DNA from 4 places in the Hydrogenophaga sp. PAMC20947 genome. Region 2 is predicted to be linked to each of the others. Evidence: predicted binding sites of a transcription regulator. Region 2 holds the regulator's gene; each other region holds the start of a gene.
What was found. Region 2 encodes sigma-54, which starts transcription at its own class of promoters, with help from an activator protein. Its sites were predicted from a motif close to TGGCANGNAANCTGCTTT; they were not measured.
Positions count from the first base shown of each region.

Region 1: E5678_RS09485 (nitrate regulatory protein) is a predicted target of sigma-54. The motif match lies at 4,633-4,650, and genes of this name have one in related genera.
Region 3: E5678_RS07595 (transglutaminase family protein) is a predicted target of sigma-54. The motif match lies at 6,290-6,307, and genes of this name have one in related genera.
Region 4: E5678_RS16375 (ammonium transporter) is a predicted target of sigma-54. The motif match lies at 6,184-6,201, and genes of this name have one in related genera.

Region 1 is NZ_CP039252.1:2,112,984-2,120,674, reverse strand. Features, by position in the region: gene E5678_RS09500 (nitrate ABC transporter ATP-binding protein) at 1-546, opposite strand, end outside; gene E5678_RS09495 (ABC transporter permease) at 578-1,552, opposite strand; gene E5678_RS09490 (CmpA/NrtA family ABC transporter substrate-binding protein) at 1,558-2,928, opposite strand; gene E5678_RS09485 (nitrate regulatory protein) at 3,291-4,595, opposite strand; gene cobA (uroporphyrinogen-III C-methyltransferase) at 5,033-5,878, opposite strand; gene E5678_RS09475 (nitrite reductase) at 6,095-7,691, shown strand, end outside.
Region 2 is NZ_CP039252.1:3,459,280-3,466,970, reverse strand. Features, by position in the region: gene E5678_RS15825 (DsrE family protein) at 1-291, opposite strand, end outside; gene argS (arginine--tRNA ligase) at 389-2,086, shown strand; gene E5678_RS15815 (SPOR domain-containing protein) at 2,104-2,787, shown strand; gene E5678_RS15810 (thiol:disulfide interchange protein DsbA/DsbL) at 2,860-3,501, shown strand; gene lptA (lipopolysaccharide transport periplasmic protein LptA) at 3,666-4,307, shown strand; gene lptB (LPS export ABC transporter ATP-binding protein) at 4,346-5,095, shown strand; gene rpoN (RNA polymerase factor sigma-54) at 5,234-6,883, shown strand; gene E5678_RS15790 (THUMP domain-containing protein) at 7,105-7,691, shown strand, end outside.
Region 3 is NZ_CP039252.1:1,699,596-1,707,286, reverse strand. Features, by position in the region: gene E5678_RS07605 (circularly permuted type 2 ATP-grasp protein) at 1-1,819, opposite strand, end outside; gene E5678_RS07600 (mobilization protein) at 1,980-2,687, opposite strand; gene E5678_RS07595 (transglutaminase family protein) at 2,758-6,225, opposite strand; gene E5678_RS07590 (hypothetical protein) at 6,571-7,020, opposite strand; gene E5678_RS07585 (RidA family protein) at 7,191-7,658, opposite strand.
Region 4 is NZ_CP039252.1:3,579,545-3,587,235, reverse strand. Features, by position in the region: gene E5678_RS16405 (low molecular weight protein-tyrosine-phosphatase) at 1-102, opposite strand, end outside; gene E5678_RS16400 (hypothetical protein) at 578-1,441, shown strand; gene E5678_RS16395 (phospholipid scramblase-related protein) at 1,586-2,173, opposite strand; gene E5678_RS16390 (DUF2007 domain-containing protein) at 2,360-2,683, shown strand; gene E5678_RS16385 (GMC family oxidoreductase N-terminal domain-containing protein) at 2,680-4,353, shown strand; gene E5678_RS16380 (hypothetical protein) at 4,374-4,769, opposite strand; gene E5678_RS16375 (ammonium transporter) at 4,798-6,153, opposite strand; gene E5678_RS16370 (Crp/Fnr family transcriptional regulator) at 6,381-7,106, opposite strand; gene E5678_RS16365 (class II aldolase/adducin family protein) at 7,216-7,691, shown strand, end outside.

The sequences.
Region 1 (7,691 bases), 1.3 Mb from region 2:
GTCGGGGTCGGTCGCCAGAGCGCGGGCCACCGACACCCGCTGGCGCATACCGCCAGAGAGCTGGGCCGGCTTCTTGTCGATGGCTGGAGTGAGCCCGACCATCGAGACATAGTGTTTGACCCGCTCGCTGCGCTCGGTGGCGCTTTCGCTGGCGAAGACGCGGTCCACCGCCAAGGCCACGTTGTCGCGCACGCTGAGCCAGGGCATCAGCGAATAGCTCTGGAACACGATGCCGCGGTCCGGGCCGGGGCCTGTGATGGATGAGCCATTTTTCAACACGGCACCGCTGTCGGCGCTGGTCAGGCCGGCCAGCAAGCTGACCAGCGTGGTTTTTCCACTGCCGGAAAAACCGACAATGGCCACGAACTCGCCCGGTTCAACGCGGAGGTTGAGATCTTTCAAGATGTCGGTGCGATGGGCGCCGGCGCCGTATCCTTTGCAGACATTCTTCAGTTCCAGAGCGGCGGTGGCTGGCACCGCCACCAGCGTGGGTTGATTGGCGGTGTTGCCAGTGGCATCGGCGACAGATTTCAAGGCGAGGTTCATGGCAGCGTCCTGTTGGTTCGTGCGGCCCGTTTCAGCGGGGCACCACGAGGTTTTGCAGCACCTGCATCAGGCGGTCGAGGGCGTAGCCGATCAGGCCGATGGTGAACACCGCCACCATGATCCGACTGAGCGAATCGGAGCTGCCGTTCTGGAACTCGTCCCAGACAAACTTGCCCAGGCCCGGGTTTTGCGCCAGCATTTCTGCGGCGATCAGCACCATCCAGCCCACGCCCAGCGACAGGCGCATACCCGTGAAGATGAAGGGCAGGGCCGACGGCAGAATGATCTTGCGCACCCGTGTCGCGAGCGACAGTTGCAGCACCTTGCCCACGTTGACCAGATCCTTGTCGACCGAGGTCACGCCGATGGCGGTGTTGATCAGGGTGGTCCACAGTGAACAGAGCGTCACGGTGATGGCCGAGATCAGGAAGGATTTCTGGAACATGGGTTCGCCCGTGGTCACGTAGACCGCGCTCACGATCAGCGTCACGATGGGCAGCCACGCCAGCGGAGAGACGGGGCGGAACAACTGCACCATCGGGTTGATGGCGGCCTGCACGATCTTCGACGTGCCGGCCAGAATCCCCAGCGGGACCGCCACCACGGTGGCGAGCAGAAAGCCCACAAAAACGGTGTAGAGGCTGGTGACGATCTGGTCGAGGTAGGTGCGCTTGCCCGTCCACTGGAAGTTGCGCGGCTCGTAGCTGGGGTCTTCGGCGGTTCGTTCCTTGTTGCGTTGGGTCTGGCGCTCATAGAAGGCCGCCTGGCGTTCGCGCTCGGAGAAGTGCTCCTTGACCAGGAGCACGGCCTGCTCCGCCACTTGAGCCGGGCCGGGCACCGCGCCCAGGCTGGTCTGAATGCGCGAGGCTGCGACCGACCACAGCGCCAGGAAGATGGCGAAAGCCACCACCGGTATGCCAATCGACATCATGAAGGCACGGCCCAGTTCGCGTGGGTCGCGCAGGGCGGCGGCCCCGCTGCCAAAAAGTTTGTTCGCGAGTTCCATGGCGTTCAGACCTTGTCAGCGGCTTTGAGGCCGATCTTGAATTTGGCGAGGTAGTCGTTGGGTTTGCGGCCGTCGTAGTCGACGCCGTCGATGAACCCTTTTTGAACACCTTTGAAGCCATCGGTTTTGGGCAGGTCCGTGGCTTTGATCTTGCCTTCGGCCACCAGGGCATTGGCGGCTTCCATGTAGACCGTAGGCTGGTAGACCTTCTTGGCGATGTCCATGTACCAGCTGTCGGGCTTGCCTTCGGTGATCTGGCCCCAGCGGCGCATTTGCGTGAGGTACCAGATGGCGTCGCTGTAGAACGGGTAGGTGGCGAAGTTGCGGAAGAAAACGTTGAAGTCGGGGGCAGGACGCTTGTCGCCTTTCTCGTATTCAAAGGTGCCGGTCATGCTGTTGGCGATCACGGCCGCATCGGCGCCCACATACTGCGATTTCGAGAGCATCTTGACGGCCTCGATGCGGTTGGCCATGGAGGCGTCGAGCCACTGGCCAGCGCGGATCAGCGCCTTGACCACAGCGATGTGGGTGTTGGGGTTGGTTTTGGCCCAGTCGGCGGTGACCCCGAACACCTTCTCTGGGTTGTTCTTCCAGATTTCGTTGTCGGTGATCACCGGGACCCCGATGCCCTTGAACACCGCCTGCTGGTTCCAGGGTTCGCCCACGCAGTAGCCATGGATCGTTCCCGATTCCATGGTGTTGGGCATTTGGGGCGGCGGTGTGACCGACAGCAGCACATCGGCCTTGGAGGTGCCCGAGATGTCGCCGGAGGTGTAGTAGCCGGGGTTGAGCCCGCCGGCGGCGAGCCAGTAGCGCAGCTCGTAGTTGTGGGTGGAGACCGGGAATACCATGCCCATCTTGAAAGCCTTGCCTTCCTTCTTCCAGGCGTCGACCACCTTTTTCAGTGCGTCGGCCTTGATGGGGTGCACGACCTTGCCGTCTTTCATGGGCAGGTGCGGCTTCATCTCGGCCCAGACGGCGTTGGATACGGTGATGGCATTGCCGTTGAGGTCCATGCTGAAGGCGGTGACGATATCGGCCTTGGTACCAAAGCCGATGGTGGCGCCCAGCGGTTGTCCGGCGAGCATGTGCGCGCCGTCGAGCTGGCCATCGATCACCCGGTCGAGCAGCACTTTCCAGTTGGCCTGGGCTTCCAGCTGCACATTCAGACCTTCGTCTTCGAAGTAGCCTTTTTCATAGGCCACGACCAGGGGTGCACAGTCGGTCAGCTTGATGAAGCCAAATTTCAGCTGCTCTTTTTCAGGGCGACCAGGCTTGGCGGCCCATGCCGGCAGGCCCAGCGTAGTGGCGCCGGCCAAAGCCATGGCCTGGGTGGCGAAGCGGCGGCGGTTCGGGTGGTTCGTGGCATCGGACATGGACAACTCCTGAAGGAAGAAACAACGGGGTCCAGACAACGAAAAACGGCGCCCATCAACTGACAGGCCGATGGCCTGCGAGAGATGGACGCCGTTGTCCGGGTGGCCTGGAGAGACCTGAGCGGTGTGCCGTCGTTGGCACGCCGCTTTTGTTAGAGACTAAGCAGGGACCGTGCCAACTGCGCCTTCCCATCGCCTCGTTTGGCCCAGAACCCTGATTTGTAGGGGTTTTGCGCCGATTGCAGTGTCGAACCAGAGGGCAAATTGACCGCTGGGTGTGCTTGTCTCAGCGGGCTTTTCTGAGCCTTGAATTGGTGCACGTCAATCCTTTGGCACCGTTCTTGTGCGGTGCAACATGCGCGTCAGACTTCATGGCGCTTCGGTTCCGGGAGCACGTCTGCCATGGCCAGTACGGCCTCGGCCACATCGACCACACGCCTGTTCTGGTTCATGGCCATTTGCCGCATGGCTTTGTGAGCCGCCTCTTCGCTCAGGCTGCGGTGGGCCATCAGCAGGCCCTTCGCCCGTTCAATCAGCTTGCGCTCGTTGAGGCTGGCGCGCACGGTGTCCAGCTCGTCGCTCATGCTTTGCAAGCGGTGCGCTTGCTCTTGAACGAGCTCAAGGATGGAGCGGTCGAGCTGCTGTCCAAAGCCTTGTCCCCCCGTGCTCAATGGGGTGCCGAGCAAGCGTTCATCGCTCGCCGCTGGATCAAAGAAACCGGGTGCAGTGGTGTTGCCTGGGTTGTGCCTGACTGGTGCGCTGCCGTTCAGCACTTCAAACGCCGCCAGCTCGGCCGAAGTGGATGCGATGCGTTGCTCGCACAGGGCCAGCAGCTCGGAAGACATCTGATCTTCAACGGCTTTCATGGCATCCATGGTGGCGGTGCAGCAATCGAACCAGGCTTGGCTGAGGTCGGGTGAGAGGGGGGCACCTGCGGCGGTGGTGCACAACACCCGGCGCAAGCGCTCCAGGCAGACCAGGCCTTCTGGTTGCCGTGCAGCGCGCCAGGTGGCCATCACCGCTTCGCTGGCGAATTCGCCGAACACCTGCAGGCACCGTTCTTGTGACTCGATCAGGTGCAGCAGTTGCTGCTGTGCAGGAGCGTCGGCAAGCCCTGAGGCAAACAGCGCCGACCCGGTGGCGCGCTCCTGGCCGGCGCATTCTTTGCCCTGCATGAAATTGAACAGCGCGACCAGGCCACGCGAAATGCCGGGGTCGGCGGCGCTGTCGGCCGCTTCAAACACCACCGCCAGCAACCCGTTGATCAACCGGATGTAGGCCGCCGTTGCCTGGGCCGGGTTGAGTTGCTGGGCGGCGATGCGGTCCCGCAACTGGGGCAATGCATCCAGCCCCTGAAGCACGTAGGCGATGCGGCTGTACAAGCGAGCGCCATGGCCATTGCGCGGCGCCGCTTCGGTGTCGAGTTTGTCAAAGCAGGCGCGGACTTCGGTCTGGGCCGTGTCGCATTGGTGGATCTGGTCATCGCGCTCTGACGACCACCGCGCGCCCTGGGAAGCCAGGTAAAGGTTGGACAGGCCGCGTTCCCGCTGCAGGCCGTGCACCAACCGCCCGGTTGCGTTCACCAGCACGCTGGTCAACGCAAGCCGTTCGAGTTCGGCGATTTCGCAGCGTTTGGCGGCAATGAGGAAGCTGAGGCCTGAGGTCATCGTGTTGGAGGTTGGGCGTGCAGCCGATGGGGTCTGTGCAGCAACATCCGTGCCCGGGGTCCGGGCGGTGGACCCCGTGAACGAAGCCCGGAGCTTGTCCAAGTGTTTCCAAGGGGCCGTTCGGCCCAGGCGGAACCGCTCAAGCACGTTGGCTGTACAGGGGTTCGCCCATGCGAGCGATCCGCGAGGGGTAGGGGTGGCGTGGCCTGCTGCGCGAGAGGGTGGGATTCAGGCCACTGGCGCCGGGCATTGGGGGGCACCTATCGGCCGACCCCCATGCAAGCCCCGTGCAACACAGCGCTGCCTTCGGGGGAGCGGTCGGCGCGGGCGGCGTCGGGGCATGCTCGGTGCCGTGACATCACTTGCCGTGGCAGCCCCAACGGAGGGCCAAAGGCCAAGTGTGGGATGACCGCCCTGCCAAGGGGCGTGCTTCGGCCTCAGATTTCGGCCGCTGCAATCTCTTGCCGGTGGATCTGGGCCTGGGGCCCGAGCTCGTGGTGCAGGGCCACCACGGCACCCACCATGATCAGCGCGGGCGGCTTGACGCCGTGGGTGACTGCCAGTGTGGGCAGGTCGGCCAGTGTGCCGGTGATGCAGCGCTCCTCGGGCAGGGTAGCTCGCTCCACCAGGGCCGCTGGCGTGTCTTGGGGCAATCCGTGGGCGATCAGCTGCCGACAGATCTCGGGCAGGTTGTTCACACCCATGTAGAGCACCACCGTCTGGTTCGGGCGGGCAAGCATGGTCCAGTCCATGGACAACGCCTTGTTCTCACGCAGGTGACCGGTGGAGAGCACCAGCGAGCAGGCATGGTCACGGTGCGTCAGCGGGATGCCCACAGATGCAGCCGCGCCTTGTGCTGCGGTGAGCCCGGGCACCACGGTGAAGGGTATGCCGGCACGCGCAAGGGCTTGGGCTTCTTCGCCACCTCGGCCGAAGATGTAGCCGTCGCCGCCTTTGAGGCGCAACACGGGCCGCCCCGATTTCGCCAAACGGATCATGAGCTCGATGATGGAGGCCTGTGGCAATGCGTGGCGCGACGATTCCTTGCCCACGTAGACCCGATCCGCATCGGGGGGCAGGAAATCGAGAATGGCTGGGCTCACCAGGTGATCGTAGAGCACCAGCTTGGCCGCCTGCAGCGCGCGCATGGCCTTGATGGTGAGCAATTCCGGGTCGCCTGGCCCTGCGCCCACCAGCGTTACAGCCCCGGGCGGACCTTCAAAGCCGGACTCATTCTCCGACCAGCCAGGGGTCAGCCAATGGCTGGGTTCCATGACGCTCATGTTCTGCACTCCTGCGTGGGCTTGTTGTTGTGCCCATTGTTCTGCGGCGGAGTTGTGCAGTCCTTGACCTGGGTCAAGGACAAGGCCTGAGCCGCAGTTGACTATGGTGACTGTTCACTCACCGGCAATGGACAGCTGCCGGGTGAACTGGTCTGAAAACCCTGGAGGGGTGGGCAGACTGCTTACAACAGCTGCTCCGTGACGGAAAGAGAACCCATGAAACCCACCAAGATCATTCTGGGCACGCTGGCCATGGCCGCCATGCTCGTTGCCGGCAGTATTCATGCCGAGGACAAGAAAACCCTGACCCAACCCGAGGCGAACTACCAGGCGGGCAGTTCACCCATTGGCGATTCGCCAATGCACCAAAGCGTCAACCCCAAGGCGCCAGCCATGACGCAGGCCGAGTTCGATATCGGCCGCAAGATCTATTTTGAGCGCTGCGCGGGTTGCCATGGCGTGCTGCGAAAGGGTGCCACGGGCAAGCCGCTGACACCCGATCTCACGGTCGAAAAGGGCACGGATTACCTCAAGGTGTTCATCAATTACGGTTCGCCGGCCGGCATGCCCAACTGGGGTACCTCGGGCGAGCTCAATGACCAGGAAGTGGACCTGATGGCCCGCTACATCCAGCACGAGCCACCGATCCCACCCGAGTTCGGCATGGCGGACATGAAGGCCAGCTGGAAGGTCATCGTTCCGCCTGAGAAGCGGCCGACCAAGAAAATGAACGCCTACAACATCACCAACATTTTCTCGACCACGCTGCGCGATGCGGGTGAGATTGCGTTGATCGATGGGGACTCCAAGAAAATCATCAGCATTCTCAAAACCGGCTACGCGGTGCATATCTCGCGCATGTCGGCTTCAGGTCGGTACCTGTTCGTGATCGGCCGCGACGCCAGGATCAACATGATCGACCTGTGGATGGAAAAGCCCGACACGGTGGCGGAAATTCGCACTGGCCTCGAAGCGCGCTCGGTCGAGAGCAGCAAGTTCAAAGGTTATGAAGACAAGTACGTGATTGCCGGTTCCTACTGGCCGCCACAATTTGTCATCATGGACGGCGATACCCTCGAACCCCTCAAGATCGTCTCGACCCGGGGCAATGTGGTGGGCACGCAGGAATACCACCCTGAGCCGCGCGTGGCTTCTATCGTGGGCAGCCACTTCAGGCCCGAGTTTGTCGTGAACGTCAAGGAAACCGGCAAGACCCTGATGGTGGATTACTCCGATCTCGACGCACTCAAGACGATCGAGATTGGTTCGGCGCCTTTCCTGCACGACGGTGGCCTGGATTCGAGCAAGCGCTACTTCATGGTGGCAGCGAACCAGAGCAACAAGATTTCCGTCATTGACCTCAAGACGGACAAGCTGACCGCGCTGATCGATGTGGGCAAGATTCCCCACCCCGGCCGCGGTGCCAACTTCATTCATCCGAAGTTTGGTCCTGTGTGGTCCACTGGCCACCTGGGAGATGACACCATCTCCCTGATTGGTACCGACCCCGTCAAACACCCGAAAAATGCCTGGAAAGTGGTGCAGACGCTCACGGGCCAAGGCGGCGGTGCACTCTTCATCAAGAGCCATCCCAAGTCCAATCACTTGTATTCGGACACACCACTGAATCCCGATCCGAAGATCTCGCAATCGGTGGCCGTGTACGACATCAACAACCTGGAAAAAGGGTTCACCGTGTTGCCGATCGGCGAGTGGGCCGACATCAAGGATGACGGTGCCAAACGCGTGGTGCAGCCGGAGTTCAACAAGGCGGGCGATGAAGTCTGGTTCTCGGTCTGGAGTGCCAAGGACA
Region 2 (7,691 bases):
CGCCAGCAGATGGATGCCCGGCCCCCACACGACCACAGCAATCGCTACATCGTCCACATACTTCTTGAGCATGGCACTGATGGAATTGAAGATGGCCTCCTGGTATTCGGGCTCGTGGTGGTTGAGCTGGTAGACGATTTTGTGGGGGGCGTCATCGCCGGGAGCCGCTGGCCCCAGGGTGGCGGGCATGGGTGTCGCAGCTGCCGCCGCGGGCAGGGCGGCAGATGCGGCGGTCAAAGCAAGGGCTTGGCCAAGCCATTGGCGCCGGCGTGGGGGTGTGTTGGAGGTCATGTTGGATACGTTACCCAGAAAGTGAACGCTTGTCATTCTCGGTGCTGTTGCGGTCGTCACCCTGTTGTGGCCCGCGGCCGCCTAAAATCCTACCCCTATGCTCAAGATCAAACAAGAATTGCTGACCGGCCTGGCCACCGCCCTGGAGTCGGTGTCGGCCGGCGCGGGTGCCAAGGCCGCCTTCGAATCCCCCAAGGTGGCCGCCCACGGCGATTTCGCCGTCACGGCAGCCATGCAGTTGGCCAAACCCCTGAAGCTCAACCCGCGCCAAGTGGGTGAGCAATTGCGCGAGGTGCTGCTGGCGCAGCCCGTGTACCAGCAATGGGTGTCTGAGATCGACATCGCTGGCCCAGGCTTTATCAACATCCGCCTCAAGCCCGAAGCGAAGCAGCAGATCGTGCCCGAGGTGCTGGAAGCCGGTGAGCGTTTCGGCTTCGCGCCCAGCAATGGCCAGCGCATGATGGTGGAGTTTGTGTCCGCCAACCCCACCGGTCCGCTCCACGTCGGCCATGGCCGCCAGGCCGCCTTGGGTGATGCCATCTGCAGTCTGTATGCGACCCAGGGCTGGGACGTGCACCGCGAGTTCTATTACAACGATGCGGGTGTGCAGATCGGCACCCTGGCCACATCGACCCACCTGCGCGCCCAGGGCTTCAAGCCGGGCGATGCCGAATGGCCCAGCGGTGAAAACGCGCCCGCCTACAACGGCGACTACATCCAGGACATCGCCAACGATTTCCTGGCCAAAAAGACCGTTCAGGCCGACGACCGCACGTTCACCGCCAGCGGCGACATCAATGATCTCGACGGCATGCGCCAGTTTGCCGTGGCCTATTTGCGCCACGAACAGGATCTGGACTTGAAGGCTTTCGCCGTCAAGTTCGACCACTATTACCTGGAGTCCAGCCTCTACACCAGCGGTCGCGTGGAGGCCACGGTGAATCTGCTGATCGAAGCCGGCAAAACCTACGAGCAGGACGGTGCGTTGTGGCTCAAGTCCACGGATTACGGCGATGACAAAGACCGCGTCATGCGCAAGTCCGACGGCTCGTTCACCTACTTCGTGCCCGATGTGGCCTACCACATCGCCAAGTGGGAACGGGGCTTCACCAAGGTCATCAACATCCAGGGCACCGACCACCACGGCACGATTGCGCGGGTGCGCGCCGGATTGCAGGCTGCCAACGTGGGCATTCCGCAAGGTTATCCCGACTATGTGCTCCACACCATGGTGCGCGTGGTCAAGGGTGGTGAAGAGGTGAAAATCTCCAAGCGGGCCGGCAGCTACGTGACCTTGCGCGATCTGATCGAGTGGACCAGCAAAGACGCTGTGCGGTTTTTCTTGCTCAGCCGAAAACCCGACACCGAGTACACGTTTGATGTTGATCTGGCGGTGCAAAAGAACAACGACAACCCGGTCTATTACGTGCAGTACGCCCATGCACGCATCTGTTCGGTGCTCGCCGCGTGGCGCGACAAAGACGGGGGCGATGCCGCCTCACTCAAGGAAGCAGACCTGTCCGCATTGGACAGTCCGGTCGCGCAGGCCTTGATGCTGTTGCTGGCCAAGTACCCGGCCATGCTCGCCGACGCCGCCCGCGATTTCGCCCCCCACGATGTCACCTTCTACCTGCGTGAGCTCGCAGCGAGCTACCACAGCTACTACGATGCCGAGCGCATTCTGGTGGACGATGAAGCGGTGAAGCGGGCGCGCCTGGCCCTGGTCAGTGCCACCGCGCAGGTGTTGCACAATGGCCTGGCGGTTCTGGGCGTGAGTGCCCCGACCAAGATGTGAGAACCAACGTCCCTACTATGAAACAACTCTCTGCGCCCTTGCGCGCCCAGGTGGGCGGCACTTTGATCGGTCTGGTGATCGGTCTGCTGGTGGGCTTGGGCATTGCCCTGGCTGTTGCCGTTTATGTGACACGCGTCCCCGTGCCTTTTGTGGACCGCGGCGTTTCCAGGTCGCCTGCGAAAGACGTTGAAGAAGCCGAGCGCAACAAGGGCTGGAACCCCAACGCTGGGTTGTCGAGTCAGCAGTCTCCTCTGCCTGCGACCGAAGGCGCTGCGCCTGGTGCAGAGGGAGCGCCTGCTGTTGAGGCGCCCTCGGGCTCGGGCCTCGATGGTGATCCTCTGGGGGATCTGTTGAGGGACAAACTCGGTGATACCCCGGCTGTGCCCGCGGCGGCACCGGCTAGCCCTGGCGCCGCCTCCTCGCCGGCTGCGCCGGCAAAGGCGGCCAGCGCAGCCACGGGCGATGCAGCCATCTACTTTGTACAGGCTGGGGCGTTTCGCGCGCCTGACGACGCACAAGCCCAGCGTGCCCGCCTGGCCATGTTGGGGATGGCGGCCGAAATCACCGAGCGCGAACAATCGGGCCGCACGGTGTACCGCGTGCGGATCGGTCCCTTCAACCAAAAGCCGCTGGCCGAAGCCACGCGGGTCCAGCTCGAGGCCAACAGCGTGGATGCGGCGCTGGTGCGCATCCAGCGCTGAGAACGCCGCCCAGGCGCGGAACTTTCAACCCCTCTCTCTGCTCAAGCAGGCAACTACCAGGAGATCGAACCCATGCAACGCCGAGATTTTTCACGCTCCCTGTTCGCCACAGGCACCATTGCCGCAGTTGGCGCACTGAGCCTCACCCCCGCCCTGGCACAGCGCGTTGCCTTCAAGGAAGGCAGCGACTACACCCGCCTGGCCAAGGCCGCTGCGGTCTCCACGCCTGCCGGTAAGGTGGAAGTGGTGGAGTTTTTCTCCTATTCCTGTATCCATTGCTTCCGCTTTGAGCCGCTCATGACCGAATGGAGCAAGTCGTTGCCCGCTGACGTGGTTTTGCGCCGCATGCCAGTGGCTTTCAGCCCGGCCTTCGGCCCCATGCAGCGTTTCTATTTCTCGCTGGAGTCCATGGGGCTGGTTGAAAAGCTGCACGAAAAAGTGTTCAAGGCTTTCCACGAAGAGCGCCAGCAACTCACCTCGCCTGAAACCATCGTGGCATGGGTGGAGAAGCAGGGCGTGGACAAGGCGCAATTTCTGTCTTTCTTCAACGGCAGCGCAATCGAAAAAGCCAAAGCAGCGACCCAGCTACAGGACGCCTATCAGGTGGAAGGCACGCCTGCTCTGGGCGTGGCCGGCCAGTTCTACATTGGCGGCCAGGGCCCCAAGACGCTGCTCATCGCAGACTCGCTGATTGCACAGGCCCGCAAAGGCTGACGCCTCGATCCCAGCAGTGCCCTTCCGGACCTGAACCGAAACACAACCCGCTGCCAGCGGGTTGTGTTATTTCCGGTCGGCGCCGTTCCTGCGTGCCAGCCGCCACGACGGGCCATGCACCGCTACAATGAAAGCGAATGCAAGATTTGTGCCCCACTAAAGCCATGCCCCAACACCACCTTCGCTCTCCCCGGACTCCCCGTTTCCTGGCCGCAATCGCGGGTTTGATGTTGACGGTCGGCGTTGCCCACGCTGAGCTGGCCGACAAGGACAAGCCCATGAACATCGAGGCCGACTCTCTGCGTTACGACGACGCGACCCTGACCAGTGTGTTCACCGGCAAGGTCGTGATCACCAAGGGCACGATCATCATGCGCGGCAACAAAATGGATGTGCGCCAAGACACCCAGGGCAACCAGTTTGGGTTGTTGCTGGGCGAGCCCGGGTTTTTTCGCCAGAAGCGCGAAGGGCTGGACGAATGGGTCGAAGGAGAGGCCGACCGCATCGAATACGACAGCAAGGCCCAGACGGTGGTGCTCACGGGCAACGCTGCGTTGCGCCGCTACCGCGGCACTGCCATCAATGACGAGAATCTGGGCAACCAGATCACCTACAACAGCGTGTCTGAAGTGTTCACGGTCAAAGGGGGCGCGGCCAGCAGCACGCCGGCCAACCCGTCGGGCCGTGTGCGCGCCATGCTGACGCCGATTCCCGATGCCGTACGCAATGCACCGGCACCGGCGCCCGCCAATTCTGAACCCGCCAAGTTGCGACCCAGCTCCAAAATCAACGAGAAACGCAAGTGAACGTAGCGGAGATCCCCTCTGCGGGGGGACTGGAGTCGATGGCGGTGCGCAGTCGTCTGGAAGTGCGCAGCTTGAAAAAGGCCTATGGCAGCCGGCAGGTCGTCAAGAACGTGTCCCTGTCGGTCGGCAAAGGTGAGGTTGTGGGGCTTCTGGGCCCCAACGGGGCGGGCAAGACCACTTCGTTTTACATGATCGTGGGTTTGCTAAGGGCCGATGGTGGTGAGATCTTGCTCGACGAACAGCGCATCGAAGAGCTGCCCATTCACCGCCGGGCGCGCTTGGGCTTGGGCTACCTTCCCCAGGAATCCTCCATCTTTCGCAAGCTCACTGTGGCGCAAAACGTGCGCGCCGTGCTGGAGTTGCAGCGCAACCCGGCCGGTCAGCCGCTGAGCGAACCCGAAATTGACCAACGTCTGGACGAACTGCTCAAGGACTTGCGCGTGGAGCACTTGCGCAACTCGCCTGCGCCATCCCTGTCGGGCGGTGAGCGCCGTCGAGTGGAAATCGCGCGGGCTCTGGCTTCGCGCCCTCGGTTCATCCTGTTGGACGAACCCTTTGCCGGTATCGATCCGATCGCAGTGCTCGAAATCCAGCACATCATCAGTTTTCTCAAATCCAGAGGCATCGGGGTGCTCATCACCGATCACAACGTGCGTGAGACGCTGGGTATTTGTGACCACGCTTACATCATCAGCGATGGTCATGTCCTGGCGAGTGGCACCAGTGAAGAGATCGTGGAAAACGCCGATGTTCGCCGGGTATACCTCGGCGAGAACTTCCGCATGTGATGGTGGCCAATCCGTTGTTCCATGCTGCTGTGGTTCGGTGCTCCCTGATGGGAATGAGCGAGGCTTTGGGCGAACCTGCTGGTGGCTCCAGCGTGACGTTCCGCTCCAGCGTTTTGACGTGTCGCTAGGCGCCTTGGCATGAAGCAAGGTTTGTCGCTGCGCGTTTCGCAGCATCTCGCGCTCACGCCACAGCTGCAGCAGTCGATCCGCTTGCTGCAGCTCTCTACCCTTGAAATGGCGCAGGAAGTCGAGCAGATGCTCGATGAAAACCCGTTTCTCGATCGTGCGGATGAAACCGCTGACCGCGAAGATTTTGGGCTTGATCACAGCGATGTCCCGGTCAGCGCAGGAGAGCAAATTGCCGAAGCGGCGGCGGCTCCCGAGGGCGAATCTGTTGCCCCCGATTCAGAGTTGCCCTTCAGCCAAGGCACATCGTCGACAGCCAGTGAGCCCAGTGAGAGTGCGGCTGGGGAAGCCGCCGAGCGCAAGGCCGATGGAGACGGGGCGTTGGAAGAAAATTGGGACGGCGACGGCTCCGTGGAAATGGCGCCCGACGACGGCGAGTGGGGCGGTGATGCGCCCGCGCGCAACAGTGGCTCTTCCGGGGGTGACGACGAAACGGCAACGGCGGCTGATCTGGCCCGAGCGCCGGTCAGCCTGCAAGATCACCTCCATGAGCAGGCCCGCTGTTTGCGCCTGAGCGAAACCGATCAGGCCGCACTGTATTTCCTGATCGAGTCGCTCAACGACGATGGTTATCTCGATGACGACTGGACAGAATTGGCGTTGGCCTTTTGGCGGCTGCTGCACGGGCGCGAAGCTGCATCGCCCAGTATTGCGGCGATTGAAGTCGCGGAAGAGCAGCTGCGCATGGCGCTGGGCTGGCTGCACAACATGGAGCCCATCGGCGTGGGTGCGCGGGATCTCGGCGAGTGTTTGCGTCTGCAGATCGAAGACTTGCGCAACACGCCGGTTGCCCAGGCTGCGCTGGTGATTTGCCGACAACCGCTGGAGTTGCTCGCCAAGCGCGATGTGAAGCGCTTGTGTGCGTTGTGTGGGCTGGACGATGAGACGGTGCGCGCAGCGCTTGGCCTGATCATCGGGCTGGAGCCCAAGCCGGGACGGCGGTTTGTGGATGTGGAGCGCAATGTCGTTGTGCCCGATGTCCTGGTCACGCACGCCGGGCGTGGCTTCAAGGTGCAGCTCAACCCCGACGTCATGCCGCGGTTGAGGGTGCACGATGTATACGCCAACGCCCTGCGTCAGAACCGGGGTGGGAAAGGGGGTGGCGGCGAAGCAGGCCATGCCGCCATGCAGCAGCGTTTGCAGGAGGCGCGCTGGTTCATCAAGAATATCCAGCAGCGGTTCGACACCATCCTGCGCGTGTCCTCGGCCATTGTCGAACGGCAGCGCAATTTTTTCATGCATGGCGAGCTCGCCATGCGGCCGCTGGTGTTGCGCGAAATCGCCGACGAGCTGGGCTTGCACGAGTCCACCATCAGCCGTGTGACCACCGCCAAGTACATGGCCACGCCGTTCGGCACCTACGAACTCAAGTACTTTTTTGGCTCATCGCTGGGCACGGAGACTGGCGGCAACGCATCGAGCACAGCGGTGCGCGCCTTGCTCAAACAGCTCATTGCCGCTGAAAACGCGTCAAAACCATTGTCAGACAACCAGCTTTCCGAACTGCTCAAAGCGCAGGGTATTGAGTGTGCCCGCCGTACTGTGGCCAAATACCGGGAAGCGTTGCGCATCGCGCCCGCCAATTTGCGAAAAACCTTGTAGCCCTCCTGCACCGCTTCGCCCCTTCCCCCTGATGGGGGCTGCACCTGCGGCCTGGTGAAGCCAGTTCTGTGGTGTGTTCAGGGTGCAGGCCCCCTGTGTCCCTGCGCGCGGGGATTGCACCAACCGGCCTGCCAGATCCAGTTCCGTGGTGTGCACTGGAAGGAATGACGGCTGTTAGCGCGGTGGCTTTTGTGGCCGCAACCATTTTTGGAAAAAGATTCATGAACCAACTCAACCTCTTTTTGCCCTGCGCTGCCGGCGTGGAGGACTTCCTCGCCGACGAAGTGAAGCGCATCACAAACGAACCACTGGCCTTCAAGGCACGCGGCGGTGTGGGTGTGCAGGCTTCCTGGCGAGATGCCATGCGCCTGAACCTGCACAGCCGCCTCACCCAGCGCGTGCTGGTGCAGTTGTGGCACGGTGAATACCGCAACGAGCAAGACCTCTACAACGCAGCGGGCGAGGTTGCCTGGGAAATCTGGTTTTCTCCGCAGGAAACCATCAAGGTCGAAATCACCGCGCAGCACAGTCCGCTGACCAGCCTGAACTTCGCCGCGCTCAAGGTCAAAGACGCTATTTGTGACCGCTTTCGCGCCAAGCGCGGGGAGCGCCCCAGCGTGAACACCACCTGGCCCGATGTGCGCATTTACGCCCACCTCACCACCGATGAACTCACGCTGTACATCGACACCTCGGGTGAGCCGTTGTTCAAGCGGGGCTGGCGAGAAGACAAAGGTGATGCCCCACTCAAGGAAACGCTGGCTGCGGCCATGATCGCTGCCACCGGGTGGGGCGAGTGTGCAGATCA
Region 3 (7,691 bases), 1.8 Mb from region 2:
CCAGGCTGCGGGTGAAAACCCGAGCCGATTGCAGGGCCGATGGCACATCGGGCAGCACCAGCGAGTTCTCTTCAGCCACGGCCGACAGCCAGGCGGTCAGCGCGGGTGAGTCTGGTTCTTCGCCGTCCATGTGCTCGAGCACGATCTTGGCCAGGCGGATGCCGGTTTCGGCACGCTCGGTGTAGCGGCCCAGCCAGAAGAGATTTTCGGCAGCGCGGCTTGTGACCGGGCGCTCCTGATGGGCCATGGCCAGGGTGGTCGGTGCCGAGCGCAAGAGGCTGGTATGGTCCACCTGGCCTTCAGTCATGACCCAACAGTCGGCGCTGCTGCCACCACGCTGCATGGCGGCGATGAGCTGGCCGCGAGGCGCCAATCGCACCAGCGCACCAGGCAATACCCGCCAGGACTGAGGTCCGTCTGCCAGCGCGAACACGCGCAGCATCGCCGACCTCGGCATCAAGCGACGCTCGGCCCAGGTCGGTGTCTGGGACAGGGGCAACCACGATTGCACCGTGTAGTCGTCAGGGTGTCGCAACATGCGGCCCGCCCATTCGTCTAGCTCGCGGGAGGTCAGGGACTGGCCCATGGCCGTGTCCAGGCCAGATCGTGGATAGCTGGGTTTGATCACACTCTTGCGCAGCAAAGGCAGTACTTCACGCAGCGCAGCGTCTTCGCCGCACCACCAGGTGTTCAGCGAGGGCAGGCTGAGCTCCTCACCGAGCAGGTGGCGGCTGATGGCGGGAAGAAAACCGAGCAGGGCGCTGGATTCCAGAGGCGCTGAGCCCGGGGAGTTGGCGAGCAACAGGTTGCCGGCGCGCAGCACCTGCAGCAGGCCGGGAATACCCAGCTTGGAGTCTGAACGAAGCTCCAGCGGGTCCAGCCACTCGTCGTCCATGCGCTTGATCAGCGCGTGGACCGGCTCGAGTCCTTTGAGTGTCTTGAGGTAGAGGCGCTGGTCACGCACCGTGAGGTCGTTGCCTTCCACCAGCGTCAGACCGAGGTAGCGGGCCAGATAGGCATGCTCGAAGTAGGTTTCGTTGTGGGGCCCGGACGTGAGCAGGGCAATGCGGGCGTTTTCGCCTTCGGGCGCCATTTGTTTGATGCCTTCGATCAGCGCCTGGTAGCTGGCCGCCAGGCGCTGCACCTTCATCCCGACAAAGGGCTTGGGAAACTGTCGCGAAATCGCAATGCGGTTTTCCAGCAAATAGCCCAAGCCAGACGGTGCCTGCGTGCGTTGTCCCACCACCCACCACTGCCCGTCGGGACCATGGGCGAGGTCGAACGCCATGATGTTCAGCCAGGTGTCGCCGGGCGGCCTGACGCCTTGCATGGAGCGCAGGTAGCCCGGGTGCCCTTGCACCAGTGCGGCGGGCAACATGGCCCGCCGGAGCAGGTCGCGCTCGCCATACAGGTCGGCCATGATGCGGTTGTTCAGGCGCGCGCGCTGCAGAACGCCCGTCTCGATCTTCGCCCAGTCTGTCGGGCTGATGATCATAGGGAACAGGTCCAGAGCCCATGGGCGTTTCAGCCCCTTGTCGGTATCGGCGTAGACGTTGTAGGTGACGCCGTTGTCGCGGATCTGGCGTTGCAGGTTTTCTGCGCGCCGGTTCAGGTCGGTGAACCCGTCAGCGCCGATGTGTTCGAAAAATTGCCCCCAGGGATCGGCCAACCCGCCGTCCGTGGTGGTCCCGTCGCTGATCGCGCCGCGCAGCTCGTCGCGGTGCCCGGCACTCGCGGGAATGGACAGCGACGAAGCCCAGTCGCCGGGCGTACCGGGGCCGAGAGTGCCAAATAGGGAGTCGGATGTATCGAGGTTCACTTAGGGGGAGTATGCCAGCAGCGCTCAGGGCGAAAAAGCCGGCTGCGGCCGCCCTTTCCCCTGCAGTTCACACGTTACGACCGTCATGGGCGGGCCATCCGGAGTTTGGGCAATCGGCGGCGGGTCGCCCCCCAACGATCGTGAACGCGGGTGTCGATACTCATTTCAACGGCAAGGTATCCAGCGTGGCGTAGGTATTTCGCAGCCAGGTTTTGACGCGTTGGCGTTCCAGCATCCCCAGGGCATCAGGGCCTTCCGCGGTGTGGATGGCCGCCCAGAAACTGGCATTGCGGCGATCGATTTTGCGCATGCTGCCTTCGTGAAGCTGCCCCAGAGAGATCACCCGGCCACCCAGGGCCAAGGTTTTTTTCAAGGCAGCGGAATTTTCCAGCTGGGAAAAATCGGTACCCCGGCCTTCGTTTTTCACAACGAAGTAGTTGGGTCCAGGACCATAGGTGTTGATGAGCCGATCGAGCAGGTCGACAGAGTCTTTGCCCGCATCGGCGATGTGCCAGAAGTTCACCGTGACGCCCATGCTGCCCAGCAGGGCGAGAACGTCAGAGTCGCGCATCCAGCGCGCCAACGGCGCCGCCGTTTGCGCGGCCAGATCGACGATGACGCTGTGTTTCACACCAAGGGTTGGGGTATCTTCGAACTCGCCTGCGATCAGGTCCAGGCCTTCGTAAGAGTCCACCACCACGGGCGCTGCGTAGTCTGCGTAAAAGCGGGTGAAAGAGGTGTGGGAGCGATCGGTGTCAAAGCCCGTGAACGGTTGACCCCGGTCAATGAAGTATTGAGCGAGCACGCGCGCCGCGACCGATTTACCGACGCCGCCTTTTTCGCCGCCGATGAAGTTGAGAGTTGCCATGTTGTTGCCGGTTTCTTGTGGTGAGTAGAGGCCAGAAGCGGGCGGGATGGGCCGGCCTCTGGTTTCAGTTTCAGTTGGGCTTCTTGTGCCGCAGGTCGCGGGTGAACGGAAACTCGCGACTGCCTGGTGCGTTGATGGTAGCCGGAGGCACCACCATCGGTCCTGGCGTGTGCCCCATGTCTTTGAATCGCGACAGGCGGCGGCTTTCGGCCTCAAACGAATTCACTGGCAGGCTCTCGTAGCTCAAACCACCGGGATGGGCCACGTGGTATTCGCAGCCACCCACCGAATGCTTGGCCCAGGTGTCCACGATGTCAAAGGTCAGCGGTGCGTGCACACCTATGGTGGGGTGCAGGCTGCTGGGCGGGTTCCAGGCTTTGTAGCGGACACCGGCCACATATTCGCCCACCGTGCCGGTGTTTTGCATCGGCAAGGCTTCGCCGTTGCAGGTGACCACGTAGCGGCTCTGGTTCATACCGGTGATACGAACTTCCATGCGCTCCAGTGAAGAGTCCACGTAACGGGCGTTACCGCCTGCCGCGCTTTCTTCGCCCATCACATGCCATGGTTCCAGCGCATTGCGCAGGGTCAACTCCATGCCCATCGTTTGGATCGCGCCGACCATGGGGAAGCGGAACTCGTAGTGCGGATCGAACCAGCTGGTATCAAACGCATAGCCGGCGCGGTTCATGTCGGCGATCACATCATCAAAATCTTGCTTGATGAATGTGGGCAGCATGAATCGGTCGTGCAATTCGGTGCCCCAGCGCGTGGCCGGAGCCCTGAATGGACTCTTCCAGAAGCGAGCGACCAGCGCACGGAGCAGCAACTGCTGGGCGCTGCTCATGTGCGGATGGGGTGGCATCTCGAAGGCGCGCAGCTCCAGCAGGCCCAGTCGTCCGGTGGCGGAATCGGGCGAGTACATCTTGTCGATGGAGAACTCGCTGCGGTGCGTGTTGCCCGTGGCGTCGATCAGGATGTTGCGCAGCGTGCGGTCAACGATCCAGGGCGGCATGCTCTGTCCGTACACCTCACGGTTCTGGTAAATCTGCTCGATCGCGATTTCCAGCTCGTAGAGCTGGTCGTTGCGGGCTTCGTCGACACGCGGCGCCTGGCTGGTGGGGCCCACAAACATGCCGCTGAACAAGTAGCTCAGGGCAGGGTGGTTGTGCCAGTACAGCAGCAGGCTTGCCAGCAGCTCGGGCTTGCGCAGGAACGGGCTGTCAGAGGTTGTGGCGCCACCCATCACGAAGTGGTTGCCCCCACCAGTGCCGATGTGCCGTCCATCGGCCATGAACTTTTCGGCCGACAGGCGCGACTCGAAAGCCGCGTTGTACAGGAACTCGGTGTTTTTGACGAGTTCTCGCCAGTTGGTGACCGGGTGGATGTTGACCTCGATCACGCCTGGATCGGGCGTGACCTGCAGCAACTTCATGCGCGGGTCGCGTGGTGGCGGATAGCCTTCCAGCACCAGCTGCATCTTCAGCTCTTCGGCCGTGGCTTCAATGGCCGCGAGCAAGTCCAGGTAATGCTCAAGCTTCTCCAGCGGAGGCATGAAGACGTAGAGCACAGAAGAGGCCTTGCCGACCGACTCGGCCTTTGGGCCACTCGCACGGCGCGGGTCGCGCACTTCCACGCAAAGGGCCGTCCGGCTGATCCAGGCGGCGGACTCGTTCAGGGCGGGCACGCGGTCGATGTCTGCAGGCTCGGCCTGGGTGCCGGTGCGCGCATTCGCGGTGGACATGAGCGATGCCATGCCACTGGGGCTCTGAAACTTGCGCGGCGCTTCTGCGGCCTGGTCTGATCCGGCCACGTAGCGCGCGGCCATGGCGGTGCGGGGCGCCAGATTCGGGCGCTGGCTGGTCGGATCCTGTTCCACCATGTAGGGGTAGTCGGCCTCATTTACCCAGGGCAGCGAGTCCAGCGGCAAGCGCAAACCCATGGGCGAATCGCCGGGCATCAGGTACATGCGTTCGTCGCGCAAGAACCATTGGCCGCTGGTCCATTTGGGGCCCACGGACAGGGGTGCATCAGTGGGCTTCAAAGGCAGCAGGTAGCCCACCACCGAGTCCAGCTTCTGGGTGAACACGCGGCGCAGACGCACGCGTTCCATTTCGTCGTCCAGGCGAGAGTTGAACGGATCAACGTTCACAGGCAGGCGCCGCTCGCGCCACATGTAGTACCAGACGTCTTCGTAGGCCGCTTGCATGAACTGGTCGGTGATGCCCAGCTTGCGTGCCAGTGTTTGCGTGAAGCGGTGTGCGTCGGCGCTGGTGTAGTTTGTGGGCCTGCGCTCGTCAACGAACAGCGCAGGGTTGGCCCAGATGGGCTCTTTGTCGGCGCGCCAGTAAATGTTGAGTGCCCAGCGAGGCAGTTGCTCACCCGGATACCACTTTCCCTGGCCAAAATGCAGGAAGCCACCCTGGCCGTATTCGTCGCGAAGCTTTTGCGTCAGTTCGGTGGCAAATCCGCGTTTGGTTGGGCCGAGCGCATCGGTGTTCCATTCGCCCGCGTCGCGGTCGCTGGCGGCCACGAAGGTGGGCTCTCCACCCATGGTCAGGCGCACGTCACCGGCCAGCAGCTCGGCGTCGACGACGTCGCCCAGTTTCAGTACGGCGTCCCATTGTTCCTCGGTGTAGGGCTTGGTGACCCGGGGTGACTCGTAGATGCGCGTCACACCCATGTGGTGCGCGAAGGTCACTTCACACTTGCCCACGCCGCCTTCGATGGGTGCTGCACCCGATGGCATCGGCGTGCACGCCAGCGGAATGTGTCCTTCGCCCGCCATCAGACCAGAGGTGGCATCCAGGCCGATCCAGCCAGCACCAGGCAAATACACCTCGCACCAAGCGTGCAGGTCGGTGAAGTCGACTTCGGTGCCACTGGGGCCGTCGAGGGCTTTCACGTCCGACTTGAGTTGAATCAGGTAGCCCGACACAAAGCGCGCGGCCAGGCCGCAATTGCGCAGCAACTGCACCAGCAACCAGCCCGAATCGCGGCAGGAACCACTGGCCAGCTTCAACGTTTCCTCGGGGGTCTGGACACCTGGCTCCATCCGGATCAGGTATTTGATGTCCTGGCTGAGCATGTGGTTCAGCTCAACCAGAAAGATCACCGTGCGCCGCTTGGTGCGATCAATCTTGTCCAGATAGGCCTTGACCAGCGGTGTCAACGGCTCAGGTGTCAGGTACGGAGCCAGCTCTTCCTTGAGCTCTGGGTCGTAGGTGAAGGGAAACTCTTCTGCTTCGGGTTCCAGAAAGAAGTCAAACGGGTTGTACACGGCCATTTCAAAGACCGCATCAATCGTGACTTTGAACTCTTTGACCTTTTCAGGGAACACCAGGCGGGCCTGGTAGTTGGCGAACGGATCTTGTTGCCAGTTCACGAAATGGCCAGCCGGTTCCACTTTGAGCGAATACGAGACGATTTTGGAGCGGCAGTGTGGCGCGGGGCGCAGCCGAACAATCTGCGGGCCCAGCTCGACCAGGCGGTCGTATTTGTAGTGAGTGATGTGACTCAGGGCGGCGTGAATGGCCATAAATTTCCTTCTTTTTCGGTGGTCGACAACGGCTGCCGGTCTGCTTTCCCGGCGCGCGGACTATCAAGCAAGTCTCAGGCCAAAGGGTAGCAGGGAAAACCGGTGTTCGTTGATTGACCGCAGCCGAAAGAGGCAAAATTGGGTGGTCTGGCCGCTTCTGCCGCCATGCCTTCGTGGAGGATCATTGTGGCTGACAGGGCCCCAAAATTGGTCCAAAACCATTGCTTTGGATGGGCCATGTGGGCGTGCAGGTGCGTGGACCAGGAAACTGAAAGGAATCGGTGTCCCCATGGCCCAAGGGCGTCGGCGATCAGGTGTCCCCAGCCTGTCGCCTAGAGAGAAGAGTCAGTGGCGCGCGACGTCGATTGCACCCAGAGTGGACCGCAGGATCCCATTGACCCAGGGGGCCAGTTCACCAATGCCATCGAGCAAGCCGCCCACGGTTAGACCGCACAGGTTCAGCAGGTTGGACTGGGCGCTGGTTGTGGCTTGGCCGCCTGCCCCGAGCAAAGACTGGCGAACGGCTTCGGTGAGGCCATCAAGCTCCATGATTTTCAGGCGCGCAGGGGTGGACGTGGCGGTCATGCCCATGTGAGACCAGTAGGCCAGGGCAATGTTCTCCAGGAAGCTGGTGTCCATCGAGGCGGACATGGCCTCACTGACCCAGGGAATCATGGGGGCCAGATGCGCGATCTTCGCTTCGTCAGACAGCGCGTGGTCGACCAAGGCGTTGGTTTGCCCCATGAAATTGGCAAGGGAAGCCTTGAAAGCTTCAAACTGGGTGTCGTCGTTCATGGTGTTGGACCTGCTGTGGAGGGGACGGGAGCCGCGCCCGATCAGGAAACACCCTCCGGGCAAAGCACGTATCCCTTGCTGTATCGGCGCAGGACCGCCCCGACTTGAGGCCGCACCCTCGGCCTCAACGGGGTCGCGTCAGGCAAGCGCCCCGGCACAGACCTGCCCGTTCAGCGCAGTTCGGCGATCAGCTCAATTTCCACACACACGCCAAACGGCAGCTGCGCCACACCGAAAGCGCTGCGAGCGTGCGCACCCGCCTGGGGACCAAAGACTTCGCCCAGCAGCTCGCTGCAGCCGTTGGTCACCAGATGGTGCTCGGTGTAGGCAGCGGTGGAGTTCACCAGGCTCAGGACCTTGACGATGCGGGCGTCTTCCAGCGTCTTGCCGGCAGCCTTGCAGGCGGCGTCGAGCGTGCCCATCAAATCGATGGCCACGGTGCGCGCGGCCAGCTTGGCTTCATCAGTGGCCATGGTCAGACCGAGCTGGCCGACCCAGGGCTTGCCGTCTTTTTTGGCGACGTGGCCGCTCAAAAACACCAGGTTCCCCGTCTGGGCGAACGGCACGTAGGCCGCTGCGGGCACAGACACAGGGGGCAGGGTGATACCGAGTTCGGTGAGTTTGGCTTGAACGCTCATGGGGCACTTCCTGAAAAGGGGTTGAAAAAGTGG
Region 4 (7,691 bases), 120 kb from region 2:
CGTCTCAAACACACCGTGGGCCGTGGGGCTTCGACAGATGTTGCCCATGCAGACAAACAAAACGCGGTAGGGGGCGGTGGTGTCGGGGACGGTTGACTTCATAGGGGCAGCAACTTTCATCGGGGTACCCCATTGTGCAACCGCTTGCAACGGCTGCGCCCATTCATGCCAGGGTCGCCTGTGGAATACGGCATGAATGGGCTGTTCAAAGGCCGGCCGGTTCCCGGCTACCTCATGCATCGCCGACAGCAAGCGATACCCCTTCTGAATGAAGAGGGCCAGACCGCCTGGCTGAAAGACGCTCATGCCCACAACAAGGTGCGTGAGCACCCAGTGGTCTTTGATCGCCAAGACTCCGAAATCGCTCTGATCGCTGGCTGCTGCTCCTTCAAAGTGGGTGTCCCACGCGCGTCCGCTTTTTCCTTTTAGAGCCCTCGCTCGTGAGATCGTGCACACCCGGACTGTGCAACCACGGCCCTTTGCGCCTGTCACAACTGGAAACCCTTTCAAAAACCATGCATGATTCACCCTGGCCCCACTCCATTGGCGGGGCTTCACCACAGGAGAATCTTTGGACATGGCGAGCGACTTGGATACGGTGCGGGTGCTGAGAGCCCTTTTCCACGACATTCCCCGCGCGCCCGAAGGCCTCGGCCACGAAGAAACCATGGCCTGGATCCAGCGGTCCATGCAGGACTTCCCCGGTGGCGATCTGGCCTACACCCTGGAGCACGTCACCCGCAACTCCATGCTCGACATCGTCTTGCGCCTGCGCGAAGACGGGCACCTGAAGGACGATACGGAATTCGAAACCACGCTGCTGCAGCTCTCCCACGAAGCCGGCCGCCAGCAGTTCATGGATTGGTGCATCAACGCGCAAAAGAGCGTGGACGCCACCTCGCGCCTGCTCAACCGGGCCAAACCCGCCTGGAACGAACCCACGCCGCTGTTCAGCGTGAGTCCTGAGCACGTGCGCCGTTTCGTGGCCGCCGAGCCCACTGGGGCGGGGCCCCTGTTCGGGGAGTTTTCGACCCTTGAAGAGGTCTTGCAGCTGGAGCTTTTTGCCGAGGGAGAGCCCGCCGGTGTTTACGAATTTGACTGGGGCTTTGTGCTCGAAGAGCCCGGCGTCGCCTGGCATGTGTATGTGGCCGATGCCTGGCGCAGCGGCACGGTGGGCAGCTTCGACCGGTTCCACAGCGCATGGCGCCTGGAGACCACAGCCGTGCCCGGCAGCAAGACCCGCCCGCCGCATGTGCCACCGGGACTCAGTTTTGAGCTCGGCATTCCGCAGTTCGCCAGCCTCACGCTTCTGACCGAAGGTCAATCAGCGGCCGCAGCGACCGAGCGCAAATGGATTGGCGAGGTGTTCATCGCCCACATGCTGCCGGCGATGGCCGGGCGCGTGATGGACCCCGACTACGATTTCCCCCATTCATGGTGAGTCCGCAGCGTCGACGGCGTTGTCAACGGCCTTGGCCACCACAGGAAACCCATTCTCTAAGCCTCCACCCGGAGCAGATTGCGCGGATGTCAGTGTGAAATTCAATGGGCTGGCGAACGTACCGCTTCATCGCCTGCCAAGCGATCACTCCTTGAGCACCATGTCGATGCACATCACCGCCGCCAGTATCAAAAGGCGGGTGGGGTCGTTCGGGGCCACCGAAGGGGCGATGGACAGCACATAGTTGTCCGCAGAAGTGAACAGCTCTTTGCCCACACCCATCCACTTTTTGGTCACGCTGGCCAGCTCGGCTTCACCGCGCATAAAACGGAAATCCCAGCTGGTCCATTTACCCCTCAGCGTGCAAACGACCTGCTTCTGGGCATCGAGCACGTCGAACTTGCCCCCGATGGAAAACAGTTTTTGCTTGAAGTGCCCCACCACCCGGTTGTTTTCATCCAGCACGTCCACGGTGGACAAAATCAGCGACAGGCCGCGCTTGACCGTCAAAACCAGCTGGCCCTCCGGGGTTCGGATCTCGACCGAAAACGGCGTCATGCGCTTGTAGTCGGTGAATCGGAAAATTTTGGTGAAAATACCCAGATCGGGTTCACGGCACTCCAGCACCTTGAGTTGCGAGGCCGGGTCATGGATGTCGTAGTTGTTGGCCGCCTTGAACAGACCGACGTGTTCTTTGACAAAGAACTGGTTGTTTTGTAGTGATGCGTGCATGGTGAGTTGAAATAGGAACGTGGTGCATTGTGACCACCGTTGCACAGGCGATTGTGCGAGGCGCACGCTGAGGCAATAATGGCCAAACGCCGCTGGCGCACCTTCCGGCCTTCCAGGCTTTCCCGAAGGTGCGCACCTATCTGCCAAGCCACCCGTTGCGCCTTTCCTGGGCGCTGATCTCATTTCATGCACGGCGACAGCCCCTACGACCCCACCGACGGTGACTGGCAGACCCTGGTCACCTTCTTCAGCCCCACCGAGGCCTTTTTGCTGCGGGGCTGTTTGCAGGCCGGCGGTGTGCCGGCCATGGTGGCCGATGCGCACCTGGTGCAGACTTACAGCCTGCTGGCCGGCGCGGTGCCTGTGCGGGTGATGGTGCCTGAGCGGCTGATGGACCAGGCTGAGAAACTGGTTGACGCCTACCAGCGCGGGGACTTTGCGTTGCCCGATGACGAGGATCCGCCCTCGGTCGACGCCCCCACCGATCCAGACACCAGCAACAGACCATGAGCGACGACACCACCTTCGACTACATCGTTATCGGCGCCGGTACGGCCGGTTGCCTGCTGGCCAACCGCCTGAGCGCTGACCCCGACAAACGTGTGCTGCTGGTTGAGGCTGGCCGCAAAGACGACTACCACTGGATCCACATTCCGGTGGGCTATCTGTATTGCATCGGCAACCCGCGCACCGACTGGCTCTACCAGACCGAGCCCGATGCAGGCCTCAACGGGCGCCGCTTGCGTTATCCGCGTGGCAAGGCGCTGGGTGGCTGCTCCAGCATCAACGGCATGATCTACATGCGGGGCCAGGCGCGCGATTACGACCAGTGGGCTGAGCTCACGGGCGACAGCGCCTGGAACTGGGCCAGCAGCCTGAAAGACTTCAAGGCCCACGAGAACCACTACCGCCTCGATACCCAAGGCGAAGGCATGAGCAACCCGGGGCTGGCTTTGCACCATGGCCACCCCAGTCTGAGCAGTGGCGGTGAGTGGCGCATTGAGAAGCAGCGCCTGCGCTGGGACGTGCTCGACGCGTTTGCCCTGGCCGCGCAGGAGGCGGGCATTCCCGCCAGCAGCGACTTCAACACCGGTGACAACGCGGGCGTGGGTTACTTCGAAGTCAACCAGAAATCGGGCTGGCGCTGGAACGCGTCCAAGGCGTTCTTGCGCCCTGTGGCGAGTCGACCCAATCTGACGGTGTGGACCGAAACCCAGGTCCAGCGGCTCACGCTGGCGCGCGATGCGGCTGGCGCGCTGCGCTGCACCGGGGCAGTGTTGATGCGGGGCGGACAGCCGGTGAACGTGAAGGCCGAGTGCGAAGTGGTGCTCAGCGCTGGCGCTGTGAACTCACCGCAAATCCTGCAACTCTCCGGCATCGGCCCGGCCGGGTTGCTGCGCGAGCATGGCATTGAAGTGGCGCTGGACTTGCCCGGCGTGGGCGACAACCTGCAAGACCATTTGCAGATCCGCACAGTGTTCAAGGTGCAGGGTACCAAAACGCTCAACACATTGGCCAGCTCCCTGTGGGGCAAGGCCATGATCGGCCTCGAGTACGCGCTCAAGCGCACCGGCCCCATGAGCATGGCGCCCAGCCAGCTAGGCGCCTTCACGCGCAGCAGCCCCGATCAGCCGTACGCCAACCTGGAATACCACGTGCAGCCGCTCAGCTTGGACGCCTTTGGCGATCCGCTGCACAGTTTTCCGGCGTTCACCGCCAGCGTGTGCAACCTCAATCCCACGAGCCGGGGCCATGTGCGCATTCGAAGCCCGCGCTGGGACGAGGCCCCTGCCATTGCGCCCTGTTACCTCAGCACCCCGGAAGACCGACAGGTAGCCGCCGACAGCCTGCGTGTGACCCGCCGCATCGTGGCGCAGCCGGCCCTGGCGAAGTACCGGCCCGAGGAGTTCAAGCCGGGAGTGCAATTCCAGACAGACGAAGAGCTGGCGCGCCTGGCCGGCGACATCGCCAGCACCATTTTTCACCCGGTGGGCACCACCCGAATGGGACGGCTCGACGACCCGTTGGCCGTGGTCGACAGCCACCTGCGGGTGCGCGGGGTGGCGGGGCTGCGTGTGGTGGATGCGGGGGTCATGCCCACCATCACCAGCGGCAATACCAACAGTCCCACGCTGATGATCGCGGAGAAGGCCGCGCGCTGGATCGTCGCCGGTCATTGAAGGCCGCTTGGGTCAGCACCTCAGCGGATGCCACCGACGTAGCGCTGGTCGACCGTGGGTGTGGTGCCCCTGCCCAAGCCGGATTCGCGAAAACCGCTGACCCGGTGGTCCAGGGTTTTTCGATCAGAGCCCTGAACATCCCTTGCCGATGTCTTGAAGTGTTCGACCGCAGCCGCCAGCAGGGGTTTGCGGTCACGGGCGCCCATGGTCGGAATCAAGGCTTCCAGTTTGTCCGCCCAAGGCCGCAGCTCGGCGAGCGCTTCGCCGTGGGCTTTGCTGCGCGTGAATTCGATCATGGCCAGTGCGTACTCCGGGTTGCTGGCCATCCACTCGGTGTCGGTGACCCGGCCGGTTTTGCGCCGCAGCAGCACGTGCAGGTGGGCGGCAGTGGCGAGGGCTTCGCTGTGGTTGGGCATGGGGCGGGTCCTGTGGCAGCTGCTGGCCTCAGCCGCTGAGTTGCTCGTTGTGCAGGGCCAGATCCAGTCCAGTGCGCTCCTCGCTCACGCGCACCCGCAGGCGGGTCAGTCGCGACGTGATCCACAACACCACCGCCGTCATGACCAGGCTGTAGGCCAGCACCACCAGGCAGCCGATGGCCTGCGTGAGCACGCTGCCCGAGACCCCCGAAATCAACGGGTCGGCCAGCCAACCGGTCATCAGCGCCCCCACCACACCGCCCACGCCGTGCACACCAAACACGTCCAGCGAGTCGTCGGCGCCGAGCCGGCGTTTGAGGGCGGTGGCGCCCCAGTAACAGGCCGCTCCGGCCACCAGCCCGATCAACAGGGCCGAGCGCAAGCTCACGAAGCCCGCCGCGGGGGTGATGGCGACGAGTCCGGCGACCACCCCCGAGCACAGACCCAGCAAGGACGCGCGGCGCCGGCTGATCCACTCTGCGGCCATCCAGGACAGCGCGCCGGCCGCAGCGGCCAGGTGTGTCACGGCCAGAGCCAGACCCGCACGGCCATCGGCGGCCAGTGCCGAGCCCGCATTGAAGCCAAACCAGCCCACCCACAGCAAGCCCGTGCCCGCCATGGTCAGTCCCAGGTTGAAGGGCATGAAGGGTTCGCGGCCATAACCTTCGCGGGGGCCCAGTGCATAGGCACACACCAGGGCCGCAGCGCCTGCATTGATGTGCACCACCGAGCCCCCCGCAAAATCGAGCACACCAAGCTGGGCCAGCCAGCCCCCCGGCTCCCAGACCCAGTGGGCAATGGGCGCGTACACCAGCAGCAGCCACAGGCTGGCAAAGACCAGTAGCGCACCAAAACGCATGCGCTCCACCAAGGCGCCCACCACCAGCGCACACGTGATGATCGCGAAGGTCAGTTGAAACATGGCAAACACCGATTCAGGGATCAGCGGCGCGATATGGCTCACCGCCACCTGGCCACTGCTGCCCAGATAGTCCAGACCGGCAAAGCCCGCGCGCTCAAGGCCGCCGATCCAGGCGCCCAGCGCATGGGTGCCTGGGGTGAACGCCAGCGAATATGCCAGCCCAAACCACAGCACACTCACCACGGCCGCGATGCCCACCACGCTCGCCATGGTGTTGATCACGTTGAAGCGGCGGACCATGCCGCCGTAAAACAGGGCGATACCCGGCAGGCTCATGAGCAGCACCAGGGCGGTGGAGACCATCAGCCAGGCCGTGTCGGCGCTGTTGATCGTGCTGGCGTCCACCAGGCCAGGGGCGGTCAGCGCTGTGGCGCCAGCGCTCCCTGGCGCGGCCAGTGAAAGCAGGGCGGCGAGCCCAGTGGGCGCAATGCGGCTCGGGGTGTTATCCCGTTTTTGGTGCATGGGGTGGTCCTTATCAACGATGCACGTTTTGTTGCATATCCCGTGCCAGCTGAAAATTGCCCGCGATGCCCGAGTCGTCGTTCACCCATTCGTTCCGTTTCCCAGGGGCCCTCTGCGCAACCTCCGCCATGCACGTTCGGATCCAAAACGGCATGACCGGCGCGCCCGTTTTGGGCCAAACCCTGGCGGGCCGTGGACTTGCGGTCCCCTATTCGACGTGCAGGTCCCTAGGGTGAAGGTGTTGTTGTTTGGGTGACTTCGCCCTGCTGGGCCAGCAGGGCGATGGAGGTGATTTCGATGCGGCCATAGCGAGGCACCAGGGCGCCCAGGCGGGCCAGTGCCCTGAGCTCTTTGTTCAGGGTCTGCCGCGTCATGCCCAGCATCATCGCCAGCGCATCCTGAGACACCGCCACCACCGGGCGTGCTGCGTCTGCCTGGGTGGCATCCCCGTGCGCCAGCAACATCAGGCGCCGCGCCACGCGCGCTCGGGTCGAGCGCAGGGTGGCGTCTTCCACCATGCCGTACAGCGATCGCACCCGGCCCGCCATCAGCTGGCACATGGCGCGCGCGAAAACCTCGCGTCGCATCAACCCATTGAAGGCTGAACCCGGCAGTGCCAGCACGTCAACCGGGCCCAGGGCGGTGGCATCGTGGGTGCGCGGACGCTGGTCGAACAGCGAAATTTCACCAAACCAGTTACCCACCTCAAGGACCGCCAGGATCGCCTCGTGCCCGTCGTCTCGCAGGCTCGAAATCTTGATTTGCCCCGCCAGCAACCCGAAAAAGCCACCGCGCCCGGTCCCCACCGGGTCGCCCTGGCGAAAGAGCATCTCCCCAGACTGCAGGCGCAGCGGCTCGGCCTGCGTCACCAGCGCCCGTTGCGCGCCGGGTGGCAGGTCTGCAAACCAGGGGTTGACCTGCAGGCGTTTGATCGTGTCGGCGGTGGGCTGCATGGTGTGCCCGGCGAGACTCAGTCGGGTCCAAATGTCAAAAATTTGACAGTTTCAATTGGATGGCAATCCTACATTGCAAAGTTCACACCCCCATAAAGCGGAGACAAGCATGACAAATATCCCATCCCTCAAAGACCAGGTCAGCGCCGAAGAGTGGCAGTTGCGCTGCGATCTGGCCGCCTGCTACCGGTTGGTGGCCCTCTATGGCTGGAGCGATCTGGTCTTCACCCACATCAGTGCCAAGCTGCCCGACAGCGTCACCGGCGGCGAACACCAGTTCCTGATCAACCCCTACGGCTTGATGTTTGATGAAATCACGGCCTCCAGCCTGGTCAAGGTCGACATGCAGTGCAACAAGCTGCACGACACCCCATTTCCGGTGAACCCGGCCGGCTTCGTGATCCACAGCGCTGTGCACGAAGCACGTCCCGATGTCGGCTGCGTGTTGCACACCCACACCCGCGCGGGCGTGGCCGTGAGCGCGCAAAAGTGCGGCGTGTTGCCGATCAGCCAGCAAAGTACGTTTGTGCTCGCTTCGCTGGGGTACCACGGCTACGAAGGCGTGGCTTTCCGTGAAGACGAAAA